Linked DNA regions of Candidatus Finniella inopinata. The protein of the gene in region 1 interacts with the protein of each later gene in a pairwise test. Links are inferred from orthologs where the notes say so. Each region holds a gene or a part of one and is shown in the gene's direction. Other genes may lie near its edges.

Region 1 (5,269 bases):
ACCTTCAAGTCCCCATCAACTATTGAAACGCGTGGAGCAGGCTGTGTCAACGCCTCTGCATCCTTTAAAAATGACGGCTTATTCGGCTGAAGGGGTTTTTATCCATCACGCTATCAATGAAGTTTCGTTATTAAGGGAAACCCACCAGGCGGCCAAAATTCGGATTATTATTAACAATGTAGAGCGGTTGCCGTTATTTGTTGGGGACGGTCTTATCGTTGCCACGCCTGCCGGCAGCACGGCTTATAATCTTTCGGCTCAGGGGCCTATTTTGCCGTTGGGGTCTTCTCTGATTGCCATGACGCCGCTTTGCGCCTTTCGTCCCCGTCTATGGCGGGGGGCTTTATTGCCTCAGACGGTACAAGTTTGCCTGGAAATTTTAGAGTCAGATAGACGGTTTGTTAGTGCGACGGCGGACGACCAAACTGTGTCTAAGGTAAATAGGGTTGATATTTGTCAAGATTTAGGATTAAACTACCTACTGTTATTCGACCGTGGTCATAATTTAGAAGAAAGAATCTTGAAAGAACAATTCAAGAGCCCTTGAACCACTTTCTAAAAGATATTTGGCAATAAATTCTTATTTTGAATATGATTAAGAATCGCTTAGTGTAAGTCAAGCTTGCAACAAATGGACAAAAAATGGAAAAAAGAATCCCCATGACCCTTCGTGGGTTTGAAATGTTACAAAATGAAATTCAGCATTTGAAGAATGTTGAACGCCCAGCTGTTATTAAAGCGATTTCTGAGGCTCGTGAACACGGGGATTTATCGGAAAATGCGGAGTACCATGCTGCTAAGGAACGCCAGGGATTCATCGAGGGTCGATTGGGGGAATTGGAAAGTAAGGTTGGTCACGCTGAAATTATTGACGTCAGTCAGATTTCGGGTGATGAAATCAAATTTGGGGCCACTGTGACATTGAAAGATGAAGATACGGACGAAACCGTCAACTACCAAATTGTGGGCAGTGACGAGGCTGATATTCGCAAACAATTGTTGTCCATTACGTCTCCGTTGGCTCGTGCCCTTATTGGGAAGAAAAAAGGGGAGAGTGTCGAGGTGGCAACGCCGAATGGTGGTAAGGCCTATCACATTCAAAAAGTTCAATACCTCTAGTTTTACCTTTTTTGGCTACGAGTTTACTCCTTTGTCAAAGGGGCTCAGGTCATATTTGGTAATGTTTTGAATCATATTTAAAGCCCTCATCGAGGAAAAAGCGTAAGAGTAGCGTATGTTTGTTCGTTTGATTTATAGAAAAAAAAGTTTTTTATGCATTTTGCTGAGTTTTTTGATTGCTTCAACAAGTCCATGCTACAGTAGGGATAATCGGCCTGACATGCAAGAGCCGAGTAGAGGTTCTTCAAGGCAGTTCTTCAGTCTGCCCAAATTGCTTGTATGTGCCGGTTCACTGGCGGTTTGTAGTAACTTAGTGCCGTTGTGTATCAAATCGGTTCGAAGTGCTTTGGGTTATGGGTCTCATGTTCCTTTGCCTGACACACGTCCACCTGCAGGTCTGTGTTCGCATGGCTTAGAACGCGTTATGAATCAATTCTCTGGGGTTCTTAATCAACCCGATTTTGAGAGCTGGTCCGAAAAAGCAAAAACACTTTCCAACGATTTCTCTGTTGAGATTCTAGTTAAGCATTACGAACTGATTGATGATGATAATAATATTGAGTACCGTGACCTAAAGATTTCAGGGGGAAATGAGGTGGAATCACACAGGGCTAAGCTTAGTTCATGTAGCAGCTCATCTGATTCAAGCACAGCAGCCAGTTGTGTTAAAGAGGTATGGAGCACTAAGACGTATTATTTTCCTTGGCCCTTGCCCGTGTCCTATTCCGGGGGACGGGTGATAGAAGACCTGGAAGTGATTGGACGAATGAAGTCGAGTTTTAAAGGTAAAAAGTTCCATGTTGAAATAAAAGCAACGAGCTGGAATGGCTTTGGGGAAAAATGTTTCATTAAAAGTTCAAGTCCAGTTCCTTATCGACTGAAATGATGCCCGTGCTTTTTCCAAGCACCTGTGCGTTCTAATGTTAATTTGTCTGGACAGATTTACCATAAATGCGCTAAGTATTATGGTCTAGGACTTTAGGAGTGTAGCTCAATTGGCTAGAGCGTCGGTCTCCAAAACCGAAGGTTGTGGGTTCGACCCCCTCCACTCCTGCCAAAGTAATTTTGTGCGCTAATATTCAGACGGCTAGAAATAAAAAAATAGAGGTGACCTTGAAAACGACCGCAAAAAACAAGAATTTTCTGAAAAAAGCTCCGCAATTTATTGGTGAAGTTCGCGAAGAAGCCAGCAAGGTCACATGGCCCAGTCGTAAAGAAACCTCTTTGACAACAACAATTGTCTTTGTGTTTGCTATTATTGCTGCTATCTATTTTATGATTGTCGACCAGATTATCTATCGTGCTTTGCATTGGATTATTGGTTGAACAGAAAATGCAAGAGAACGGTATTAAGGGTAATAGTATGACGGCGGGCTCAGCAAGATGGTATGTGGTTAATGTTTACTCTGGTTTTGAAAAGAAAGTTGTCCAAGCCATCGAGGAACAGGCCGCTAAAAAAGGCATAAGTGATCGTTTCGAAGAGCTGCTGGTTCCGTCTGAAGAGGTTGTCGAGATTAAGCGCGGGGCCAAAGTCAGTTCAGAAAGAAACTATTTGCCGGGCTACCTTTTGGTTAAAATGGTTTTGGATGATGAGACCTGGCATTTGGTGCGTAGCATAAACAAGGTTTCCAGCTTTTTAGGTGCCAACGGTAAGCCTATGCCTATTAGTCAGGCAGAAGTAAATCGCATCATGAAGCAGGTGCAAGATTCCACCGAGAAACCACGACATACAATGCGGTTCGAGGTTGGTGAGCAGGTTCGTGTATGTGAAGGGCCATTCACCTCATTTACAGGTTTAGTTGAAGAAATTGACGGCGAAAAAGGTCGTCTAAAAGTTTCCGTTATGATTTTTGGTCGCCCAACACCAGTTGAACTGGAATTTGGTCAGGTCGAAAAGCAATAATGGTCGCGGTGAGGAGAAGTCCTCACTTTAATAAACTGTGGGAGGTGCACCACACCGTACCACAAACTCAGTTTTAACAAGTTGTCTGGGGATTTAAATGGCAAAGAAAATTACAGGTTACATTAAGTTACAGGTTGCTGCCGGTAAGGCCAACCCATCACCACCGATTGGTCCGGCTTTGGGTCAACGCGGATTGAACATTATGGAATTTTGCAAAGCGTTTAACGCGCAAACTCAAAGCATTGAGCCGGGGACGCCGATTCCGGTCGTAATCTCAGTTTATGCAGACAGGACGTTTTCATTTGTAACAAAAACACCACCCAATACGCACTTTCTAAAAAAGGCTGCGGGCATTCAAAAGGGTATCCAAACCCCTGGTCGTGGTACCGTTGGTAAAGTAACAATGGATCAAATCAGAGAGATCGCCAAAACGAAAATGGCAGATTTGAATGCAAATGATTTGGATTCCGCGTGCGAGATGATTATTGGTTCAGCCCGATCGATGGGCCTGGAAGTGGTGGGGTAATAAAACATGGCTAAGATTGTTAAAAGATTAAAAGAGGCATACAAAACCTTTGACCGCGAGAAGACATATAATTTAAGTGAAGCTGTTAAGCTGGTTCGCGCAAATGCCAAGGCAAAATTTGATGAGACCATCGAGGTTGCCATGAATTTGAATGTGGATGCGAAAAAAGCAGATCAAAACATTCGCGGCGTTGTTCAGTTGCCTCATGGAACAGGAAAAACCTATCGGGTTGCTGTTTTTGCCAAAGGGCCAAAAGCCGAAGAGGCAACGAAAGCTGGTGCCGATATCGTTGGTGCTGAAGACTTGATGGAAATGATTCAAGCAGGCAATATGCCGTTTGATCGTTGTATCGCAACGCCAGACTTGATGGGGTTGGTTGGTCGCGTCGGTAAGATACTAGGGCCACGTGGTTTAATGCCAAATCCCAAATTGGGTACAGTAACCCTGGATTTGGCAACGGCGATCAAGGCAGTTAAAGGTGGTCAGGTTGAGTACCGCACTGAGAAGGCTGGGCTTGTGCATTCAGGTGTTGGTCGTGCCAGCTTTGATGACAAAGCTCTGATTGAAAATATTCAAGCGTTTGTTGATGTTGTAACGAAAGCCCGCCCAGCTGGAGCCAAAGGAACATATATTAAAAAGATGACGCTTAGCTCGACTATGGGGCCTGGTGTTAGCTTTCAGTTAGAAGGTTAAAGATTTAGAAATTCAGCGGGGTTAATGCCCCGCTGCTTCGGTTGCTTTTTGCCTGTATGGCACAAGGCAACTGTGTCAAAGACTGTAGGTTCTGCTATCAAGCAGTTTAATAGGAAGTTTGTAAAGCTTCACTGCCTGCACAGACAGAAGGGGAAAAGTATTTTTGGGTGCGATTATTTATTATCCATTTAAAAAGCCAATTCGTTCCTTCTGTGACGATAAAGAGGGGATGACCTCCTCGAAGTAAGTTTCGGCTTGCTTATATTGTTAAAGGAGAAGAGTAAAATGGACCGTTCTCAGAAAACAGAGCTGGTATCTCACATGCGAGAAGCCCTGCAGCAGGCTAAGGTTGTTGTGGTCACACAGCAGCTTGGCTTAAGCGTGGCAGAAGCAACGACCCTGCGTCGTCAAATGCGAGAAGCACAGGCTGAATTTAAGGTTTTGAAAAATACTCTGGCTCAGATAGCTGTTAAAGACACACCCCTGGAAGGGATGAGTTCTTTGTTTAAAGGGCCAACGGCAATTGCGTTTTCGCAAGACCCAGTTGGAGCTGCTAAGGCAGCAGCTAAGTTTGCTGAAAAAAACGATAAGTTAGTGATTATCGGTGGATTTATGGACGGACAGCTTTTGTCGCCAGCTGCCGTTAAAGCTTTAGCAACTTTGCCTTCTTTGGACGAACTACGTAGCACGTTGATAGCATTGGTTATGGCCCCTGCTACCAAACTTGCCATTCTTGCCAAGGAGCCTGCCGCAAGGCTTGCTCGTGTTCTGTCAGCCAAGGGCGCAGTGTGATTCAGAATTTGTACGTTATTAAATTTGATAAAATTGGAGTTTTAAATGGCTAATAAATTAGAGAAAATTGTAGAAGAATTGTCAAAATTAACAGTTATGGAAGCTGCTGAGCTTTCAAAGTTGTTGGAAGAAACCTGGGGTGTTAGTGCGGCTGCTGCCGTTGCTGTTGCAGCCCCTGCCGCTGCTGCTGAAGCTGCGGAAGTTAAAACAGAGTTTGACGTTTATTTGGACGAAGC
Region 2 (4,151 bases), on another replicon or contig:
AGGCCATTTTGATATTCCCCAACTGGGACGCGTAATCGTTGGGAATCACGTACATATTGGTGCCAATACGACCATTGATCGGGGAAGTTTCGCCGACACACTCATTGGAAACGGTGTTCGTATTGACAATCTGGTTCAAATTGCCCATAACGTAGAGGTTGGTGATAACAGCGTTTTGGTGGCGCAAGTTGGGATTGCAGGCAGCACAAAGTTAGGAAAATTTGTGATTGCCGCGGGCCAAGTCGGCATCGCTGGTCATTTGAAAATTGGTCATGGTGTTAAAATTGCTGCCCAAAGTGGTTTGATGCGCGATGTCGCTGACAAAGAGACTGTGGCTGGTTCACCCGCTGTACCTGTGAGAGATTGGCACAAACAAACGATTGCCGTACAACGACTAATCAAAAATAAGGTTTAAAAAGTATCTTATGTCCATTCATCAATTGAGACCCCAAAACATCATGCAAAATCTAACAATTAATGCTCAAGAAATTAAAGAGCTTATTCCCCATCGTTATCCATTTTTATTGATTGATCGGATTGAACAGGTGGAGTTGGGGCAAAGTGCGGTTGGCATTAAAAACGTGTCTTTGAATGAATGGTATTTTCAAGGGCATTTCCCTGAACATCCCATTTTACCCGGCGTTTTGATTATCGAGGCCATGGCGCAAACAGCAGGCGCCTTAGTTGTTAAAACTTTGCTGTCTGAAAATCAAACCACTGAAAAGCCCAACAACATGGTTTATTTTATGTCAATAGAGGGAGCAAAGTTCCGAAAGCCTGTTGTTCCAGGGGATGTTTTACAGCTGCGTGTCAAAAAAGAAAGAAGTCGTGGGCAAATTTGGAAATTTAAGGGTGAAGCTTGGGTTGGTCAAACGCTGACTGACGAAGCCACCTTTACCGCGATGATTATGGATCAATAAATGAACGTTTCCGTCAGTCCATCTTATCAAAACACCGTCCATCCAAGTGCCAAAATTCATCCGACGGCGATTGTTGAAGGGGGATCAGAGGTTGGCGCAGATGTCGTCATTGGCCCCTATTGTCATTTAGGTCCACAGGTCAAACTGAAGGATGGCGTTAGATTAGTCTCCCATGTTTCGCTGGCCGGTGATATCACGTTGGGCGAGCGGACGTTGGTTTACCCGTTTGCTTCTTTGGGTCACCCCCCGCAAGATTTGAAATACAATGGCGAACCTTCGCAGACAGTTATTGGTCACGACACAACGATTCGTGAATATGTGACGATCCAGCCCGGTACAAAAGGCGACAAAATGTTAACCCAGGTTGGGAATCATTGTTTGCTGATGGTGGGTTCTCACGTGGCCCATGATTGTATGGTTGGTGATCATGTTATTCTGGCCAATAATGCAACTTTGGCAGGACATGTGCAAATTGGTAATTATGTGATTCTTGGGGGATTGTCAGCTGTTCAGCAATATGTTCGTATTGGTGAGCATGCTATTATTGGCGGCATGTCGGGTGTTGAAAAAGATGTGATTCCGTTTGGAATGGTTTTAGGTGAGCGCGCGTATCTAAATGGTTTAAATTTGGTGGGTTTAAAACGCCGAGGCTTTTCATCAAAGATTATTCAACAATTGATGGCTGCCTACCAAAGTTTGTTTGAAGGTGATAAAATCATGCCTCTTGCAGATCGTATTCAAAAGGTAGAGGTTGATTTTCAAGACAGCGCAACCGTGGCTGAGCTTTTAGAGTTCATAAAATATGATTCTAAAAGGGCTTTGTGCTTACCGAAGGGGTGAGATACCTGACCCCTGCACAAAAATACTTTGCGTTTTAGGCGCACTTGTGTTTCAATCCTTTTTAGATCATCGTCGTTGGTTCCTGCTAACGGTACTCATAAAAAAAACCCCCTGACTTTAACGAAATATCATCATTATCATCTGTGTGATTATTAAATCCTTCTTTAAACCTTCCCTTAAATCTTTGTCTTAGGAACTTTTATGAACTTGCAAGAATTAAAACGAAAATCTGCAGCTGAACTTTTAGTGATTGCTGAACAGCACGAAATCGAAAATGCCAGTGCTTTACGCAAACAAGATTTGCAATTTGCAATTTTAAAAAAGCTGACAGAAAAAGATATTATCATTTTAGGCGAAGGGGTTATTGAGCTTTTGCAAGATGGATTTGGCTTTTTGCGATCACCGGAATCAAATTATTTGCCAGGACCCGACGACATCTATGTTTCACCAAACCAGGTGCGTCGTTTTGGCCTTAGGACGGGCGATACGGTCGAAGGGCAAATTCGTGCCCCTAAAGATGGCGAGCGGTATTTTGCGCTTTTAAAAGTGAACAAGATCAATTTTGAAGAACCTGAAAACGTTAAACATCGTATAAACTTTGACAACCTGACGCCTTTGTACCCAGAGCAACGCCTTCACTTAGAAATCGAAAACGATCAAACAGGCAAAGATTATACATCGCGAGTGATTGATTTGGTGACCCCCCTTGGTAAGGGGCAACGTGCATTATTAGTGGCCCCACCTCGCACCGGAAAAACAGTGATGTTACAAAATATTGCCCATTCAATTACGACCAACCATCCTGAAATTTATTTAATTGTTTTGTTGATTGACGAACGCCCAGAAGAGGTCACTGATATGGCCCGCTCAGTTAAAGGCGAAGTTGTCAGCTCGACCTTTGACGAGCCAGCGTCCCGCCATGTACAGGTGGCTGAGATGGTTATTGAAAAAGCCAAAAGATTGGTTGAACAGAAAAAAGACGTGGTTATTTTGCTGGATTCGATAACCCGCTTGGCCAGAGCGTATAACACCGTTGTCCCATCATCTGGTAAAGTTTTAACCGGTGGTGTGGATGCAAATGCGCTGCAACGGCCTAAGCGTTTGTTTGGTGCGGCCCGTAATGTGGAAGAGGGCGGATCGTTGACGATTATTGGTACAGCCATGATTGATACGGGTTCGCGCATGGATGAAGTAATCTTTGAAGAATTCAAGGGTACTGGTAATGCCGAAATTGTGATGGATCGCAAGTTGTCTGATAAGCGTGTGTTCCCCGCCATTGATATCAACAAGTCTGGTACCCGTAAGGAAGAGTTGTTGGTTAATAAGGCTGAGCTTTCCAAGATGTGGGTTCTGCGTCGTATTTTAAACCCTATGGGCACGACCGAGGCTATGGAGTTCTTGCATGACAAGCTGAAATACAGTAAATGCAACGCCGACTTTTTTCAGTCGATGAATTCATAGTTTCTTTTAGGTTAATGTCATCCTCACGCAAGTGGGGATTTCAAAAAATCTCTTCTCCCAGTTTATTTGCTTTTTAAAATTTCTTAAAACTTTATTCATACTCTCAAATTTATAATATTCAATATTAGAGTTTTTATTTAACATTGGGATTGTGTTTTGAAGAAAGAAATTTACGTATCGGCCATTCTGTTGTCGTCCATCGCATCAACCATAGCTGCATCAAGTTCCTCGGGTTCTGGATCTTATCACCAAAGTCTTAGAAACTCTGATTGCTCCGATGAGGATTTAGCGCTTTTTAGCGGATGCGCACATGGTGCTGCTTTGGCCTACCCCATAAATCATGAAGAAGATTCATTTTCAAGGCATCGTCCATCAATTTTAGAAGGATTTGAATTGCATAATTTTCGTTCATCAAAAGATGGAAGCATTCATGTTTTAGCAATTTATGATGAAACAACAAATACGGGTAAAATCATCTTTAGAGGAACAGACACAAGTAATCCAAAAGATCTTGAAGCTGACTATGGGATTGGTATTGTTCTTGCGAATACGCTAACTGGGGACCAAAGAATACCAGATTATTTTGGCAACGTTGTTGTGAACGCCACGTCAGCTTTTCTAGGATCACGCCCTTCATCCGTTGTAAGCTCAGGCGCCACATACTCAGGTTGGTTTTCAAGATTTGCGTCCTCTGGCACGCTGAACGTTAGAACACTTGGGATTCCTGTTGTAAGCAATGTTCTAGATTTGACAGTGTCAGCGTCTACATTAAAGAAATCTGGAGCAAGCCTCATTTATGATGTATCACGAGGAATGAAATATGGCGCTGGAATAGGTGTGGCTGTAGGGGGGCCGGTGGCCTGTACTGGTTTTGGGGCGATTGCGGGGGGTTCTTTTGCGCTGGGAGCAACGGCAGTTGGTTTTGCTGGT

What was found. The genes of interacting proteins can lie anywhere in the genome.
Region 2: the proteins of nusG (region 1) and rho interact in binary tests that used the Escherichia coli proteins (3 or more experiments, as listed by UniProt). The link is inferred for Candidatus Finniella inopinata from one-to-one orthologs.

Annotation. Positions count from the first base shown.
Region 1 is NZ_SCFB01000005.1:230,958-236,226, forward strand. Bases 1,504-4,252 are described here. They hold nusG (transcription termination/antitermination protein NusG), read left to right. Parts: upstream 1,504-2,482; coding sequence 2,483-3,022; downstream 3,023-4,252. Other genes in these bases: EQU50_RS04680 (hypothetical protein), read left to right, coding at 1,504-2,005; secE (preprotein translocase subunit SecE), read left to right, coding at 2,149-2,445; rplK (50S ribosomal protein L11), read left to right, coding at 3,120-3,548; rplA (50S ribosomal protein L1), read left to right, coding at 3,555-4,241. Also shown: EQU50_RS04670 (NAD kinase), read left to right, coding at 1-547; transcription elongation factor GreA, read left to right, coding at 643-1,119; more of EQU50_RS04680, read left to right, coding at 1,235-1,503; rplJ (50S ribosomal protein L10), read left to right, coding at 4,527-5,033; rplL (50S ribosomal protein L7/L12), read left to right, coding at 5,079-5,269. UniProt on the Escherichia coli protein: Part of the processive rRNA transcription and antitermination complex (rrnTAC). The complex forms an RNA-chaperone ring around the RNA exit tunnel of RNA polymerase (RNAP).
Region 2 is NZ_SCFB01000007.1:133,466-137,616, reverse strand. Bases 1,241-4,091 are described here. They hold rho (transcription termination factor Rho), read left to right. Parts: upstream 1,241-1,961; coding sequence 1,962-3,221; downstream 3,222-4,091. Other genes in these bases: EQU50_RS06485 (hypothetical protein), read left to right, coding at 3,378-4,091; lpxA (acyl-ACP--UDP-N-acetylglucosamine O-acyltransferase), read left to right, coding at 1,241-1,760. Outside these bases: lpxD (UDP-3-O-(3-hydroxymyristoyl)glucosamine N-acyltransferase), read left to right, coding at 1-415; 3-hydroxyacyl-ACP dehydratase FabZ, read left to right, coding at 426-920; more of lpxA, read left to right, coding at 921-1,240; more of EQU50_RS06485, read left to right, coding at 4,092-4,151. UniProt on the Escherichia coli protein: Facilitates transcription termination by a mechanism that involves Rho binding to the nascent RNA, activation of Rho's RNA-dependent ATPase activity, and release of the mRNA from the DNA template.